Regions from separate parts of the Nocardia sp. NPDC051787 genome, predicted to be linked through region 1. Evidence: riboswitches for the same ligand, from Rfam matches in the RefSeq annotation. Region 1 holds a riboswitch; the other holds the start of a gene.
The links. Region 1 has a riboswitch for cobalamin ahead of metE (5-methyltetrahydropteroyltriglutamate--homocysteine S-methyltransferase). Riboswitches for the same ligand answer to the same signal wherever they lie in the genome.
Positions count from the first base shown of each region.

Region 1 (2,159 bases):
GCGCGGCACCCGGATGGCCGAAGTAGGTCGCGACGAGGATCGCGGGACGCTCGGTCGCCTCGGCCAGCTCGGCGTAGGTGACCTGCACCAGGTCGATTTCCTCCGCCGAGAGGTCGGTGACCAGCACCGGTTCGTCGATCTGCACCCACTCAGCCCCCGCGGCGGCCAGCCTGCGCAGCAGTTCCCTATAGAGCGGTAGCAGCTCGAGCAGCCGTGCCTGCGCCGAGCCGCCGGTCGCCTTCGCCAGCTTCAGGAAGGTGATCGGGCCGATCACCACCGGCCGCGCGGGCACGCCCAGCTCGAGCGCCTCCCGCAATTCTTCCAGCAGCTTCTCCGGATGCAGCGAGAACGCGGTGTCCGGGCCGATTTCCGGCACCAAGTAGTGGTAGTTGGTGTCGAACCATTTGGTCATCTCCAACGGCTCGACCGTGTCGGTGCCGCGTGCGGCGGCGAAGTACCGATCCAGCGGATCGGCGATCCCGGCGACCCGAGGCGGCAGCGCGCCGAGCAACACGGCGGTGTCGAGCATCTGGTCGTAATACGAAAAGGTCCCGACGGGGATCGAGTCCAGGCCCGCGGCGTGCAGTTCGGTGAGCTGAGCACGCCGTAGCTCACGTGCCACGGCGTGCAATTTCCCGGCATCTGTTCTGCCTGCCCAATAGGCCTCCGTTGCCCGTTTGAGCTCGCGCCGCGGCCCCACCCGCGGTAGCCCGAGAACCGTTGCGGTAAACGGCTTTTGCTGTGAAACAGTCACGATGTTTCTCCATTGCTGAGGACGAAAGCCATCGCCATACGGGCAGGCGGAGAACCTTATGACATGCCGGAGATATTCCCGGCCGAGGAGCCCGACACGTCAGCTGGTGATCCGCACGCCCAATCCACGAGGCGGTGGCCGCCGGATACGGTGTACCCGGCACGGCTGGCAGGTCTTCGGACTCGCGGGCACCGGCCGCGGGATGGCCCGGCTCGTGCCGGTGTTCCCGATGGCCGACCTACTGGCCGTCGCTTCCCGAGTCGCGGCACCTTCCGGCCCGGTGAACTCAGTGCCTGGTGACGGCGGTCGTTCCTGCATACCGCTGCGGGACAGTCCCGGATTCCCACCGGGTTCCCTCTCGCCCGCCGTGACGTCGCCGCACGGGCGGGCTCGACTCCGTCGCGCGACGTCGGGGCTCCATCTCGCCGCGCACCGGTGAACCAGCTGCCCCCTCAGCATAGGCTGTGCCGCCTCTCCGGGCCTTTAGGCCGTACTAGTCGGGTGACCTAGGATTTGCGTTCAGGTCCTGCGTTGGGTGCGGCCCGGGCTTTGGGCGTACCCGGTGAGTTACCCATGTGCTCACGAAATCACTCGCTGCGCTGGGAGTTGTGCGGTGGCCCGCCGTCGATCCCGCGGCAGCGACCGGCGCGTCGGCCAGCTGATCGAGTAATGGGCGCCCGGCGCGCGGTTGCTCCCGCGAAGCTCATGTATCGGTCTCGTGAACGCAACTTCGCAACGGTGCTAGGGCCCTTTGTGAAGAGCCTTGCGAAGGGGGATTCCATGTTCGTGCGGTTCACGAAGCCGGGTACCTTAGGTCAATGTTCTCGAAAGTCTTGGTTGCCAACCGTGGCGAGATCGCCATCCGCGCCTTCCGCGCGGCCTACGAACTCGGCATCGGGACGGTCGCCGTGTTCCCCTATGAGGACCGCAATTCGGTTCATCGGCTGAAGGCGGCGGAGTCGTATCAGATCGGGGAGCCGGGCCATCCGGTCCGGGCGTACCTGTCCATCGATGCGATCATCGAGGCGGCCAAGTCGGCGGGGGCGGACGCCATCTACCCTGGCTACGGCTTTCTCTCCGAGAACCCGGACCTGGCGGCGGCCTGTGCCAGGGAGGGCATTACTTTCATCGGGCCCTCGGCCGAGGTGCTCGAGCTGGCGGGGAACAAGGCGCGCGCCATCGAGGCGGCCAAGGCGGCCGGGCTTCCGGTGCTGCGCTCCAGCGCGCCGTCGGCGGACGTGGAAGAGCTGATCGCCGCGTCGCGGGAGCTGGAGTACCCGATCTTCGTCAAGGCGGTCGCCGGTGGTGGCGGACGCGGTATGCGGCGCGTCGCCGCCCCCGAACAGTTGCGTGAATCGATCGAGGCGGCCTCGCGGGAGGCGGAGTCGGCGTTCGGTGATCCGAC
Region 1 covers NZ_JBFAYO010000018.1:75,707-77,865, forward strand. The annotation lists gene metE (5-methyltetrahydropteroyltriglutamate--homocysteine S-methyltransferase) at 1-754, opposite strand, end outside; cobalamin riboswitch at 925-1,113, opposite strand; gene AB0M45_RS20455 (pyruvate carboxylase) at 1,573-2,159, shown strand, end outside.

Region 2 (2,159 bases), on a different contig from region 1:
TGACCGAACCGTGCAGCCGGTAACCCTCCGGTCCGCGCTCGAACGCGTTCAGGAAGTACTGCCCGGCCACCGGTCCGAAGAAGGAAAGCACCGCCTCGGCGTCGGGAAACGGCTGCGGCCATGCCTCGATCATCGCGGCCCAGTGCGCGGCGGTGCGGCCGGTGAAGTCCGGTGCGATGTCCTCGATCACCAGCGCTCGGACCCGCTCGGGGTGGGTCGCGGCGAACACCCAACCGTGCAGCGCGCCCATCGAATGCCCGATCACCACCATGGGCTCGGTGATTCCCGCCGTGCTCATGGCAAGGTCGTCGACGAACGCCTCGGTCGTCAGTTCCGCCGGTGCGGGCCTGCCGTGCCCGGCGGCGTCGAAGGTGTAGACGTGGCCGTGTTCGCGCAGCCAGTCCAGCTGATCGCGCCACGTGCGCGCGCTGCCCATCAGTCCGTGCAGCAGCAGAATCGGCGCGCCTGCCCCGCCTTCGTCGTGCAACATCGGTTCGACAATACGAGGCACCGAACACCTGCTCGGCGGCAACCGCTAGCTTGGACGCATGGCTGTTGTGAAGATCAACGCGATCGAGATTCCCGAGGGCGCCGGCCCCGAACTGGAGAAGCGGTTCGCCCACCGTGCGCACGCGGTCGAGAACTCGCCCGGCTTCCTCGGCTTCCAGCTGCTGCGCCCGGTCGCCGGAGAGAGCCGGTACTTCGTTGTCACGCAGTGGGATTCGGAGGAATCCTTCGCCGCGTGGCGGGACGGGCCCGCGCGCGAGGCGCACGCGGGCGAGCGCCAGAAGCCGGTCGCGACGGGCGCTTCGCTGCTCGAGTTCGAGGTCGTGCTCGACGTCGCCGGGAAGCCCGCGAACTGACCTCGGTGCCTATCGCCGGGCAGGCCTGCCTGCCCGGCGACTCGCCCGACACCGTGGTACGCCCGTGCCGGACATAGTTGACGCCGGGTGCGTGCGAGTGTCACAGTTCGAAGGACAAACGCGAAGGTGATGCGGTAATTCCGGTGAGATTCCGGAGCGGTCGCGCCACTGTGTTCCATGCACCGAGTCCGGTGCCGGAAAGCCAGACACCGGCACCGTCGCGCCACCACCCGATGGGACGCGTATCCCAAGGAGGACTCGAATGGCCATCGCGCATTCACCCAGCCGGGCAACCGATTCCCTGGCCACCGTGCTCGTCACGGTCGGTGTCGTTCTTCTCGCACTACTCACGCTCTACCTGGTCGGATTCGACCAGGGCGTCATCTCGCGCAGCGGGATGTACCTGCATGAGCTGATGCACGACGGACGCCACCTGCTGGGGCTTCCGTGCCACTGATCGGATCGCTCACGACACTGCTGCTTCGCGGCCTGCTGGCCGGCCTCATCGCCGGGCTGCTGGCCGCGACAGTCGGTTATTTCGTCGGCGAACCCAAGGTGGACGCCGCGATCGCCATCGAAGAAGCGGGTTCCGCCACCGAGCACACGCACGCCGAGTCGCCGGCCGGGCATTCGCACGGGGACGAAGAAGAACCCCTGGTGAGCCGCACCGGCCAGAAGTTCGGGCAGTTCCTCGCGCTCGGGCTGGCCGGGGTCGCGCTCGGCGCCATCTACGCCTCGGTCGCGCATGTCGCGCGCCGCTACACCACGCTGTCCGGGCCGCGGCTCGCATTGGTGCTGGGCGTAGCCGGCTGGGCCGCGATCGTCGCGGTGCCATTCTTCAAGTATCCGGCCAATCCACCGGCGGTGGGTGATCCCGACACCATCAACGACCGCACCCTGCTGTGGCTGGCGGCGGTGCTGCTCGGCATCGTGGCGGTCGGTGCCGCGGTGGCGGTGTTCACCGTGTTGCGCGCACAACTGTCCACGATCCGGCTGATCGGCGGTGTTGCCGCGTTCGTCTTGGTGACGGCGCTCGGCTACGTCCTGTTGCCCGGCGTCGACGAAGTCAGTGTGGATTTCCCGGCCACCCTGCTGTGGGAGTTCCGGATCGCGTCACTGGCCGAGACGGCGACGCTGTGGACATGCTTGGCCCTTGGCTTCGCGGCACTCACCGAGTTCGCGGCGCGTACCGATACCCCGGTACGGGTAACGGCTGCTACCGCGGACTGATTCGCGTCCGGAAGCGCTGCGGCAGTGTCGATCCTATGACCGGCACTGCCTTTCCTTCCGCCTCAC
Region 2 covers NZ_JBFAYO010000026.1:101,297-103,455, reverse strand. The annotation lists gene AB0M45_RS25080 (alpha/beta fold hydrolase) at 1-490, opposite strand, end outside; gene mhuD (mycobilin-forming heme oxygenase MhuD) at 549-863, shown strand; cobalamin riboswitch at 944-1,096, shown strand; gene AB0M45_RS25070 (CbtB-domain containing protein) at 1,126-1,320, shown strand; gene AB0M45_RS25065 (CbtA family protein) at 1,311-2,093, shown strand.
Region 2: it holds a riboswitch for cobalamin, as region 1 does, so the genes downstream of both, AB0M45_RS25070 (CbtB-domain containing protein) here and metE (5-methyltetrahydropteroyltriglutamate--homocysteine S-methyltransferase) in region 1, are expected to answer to the same signal.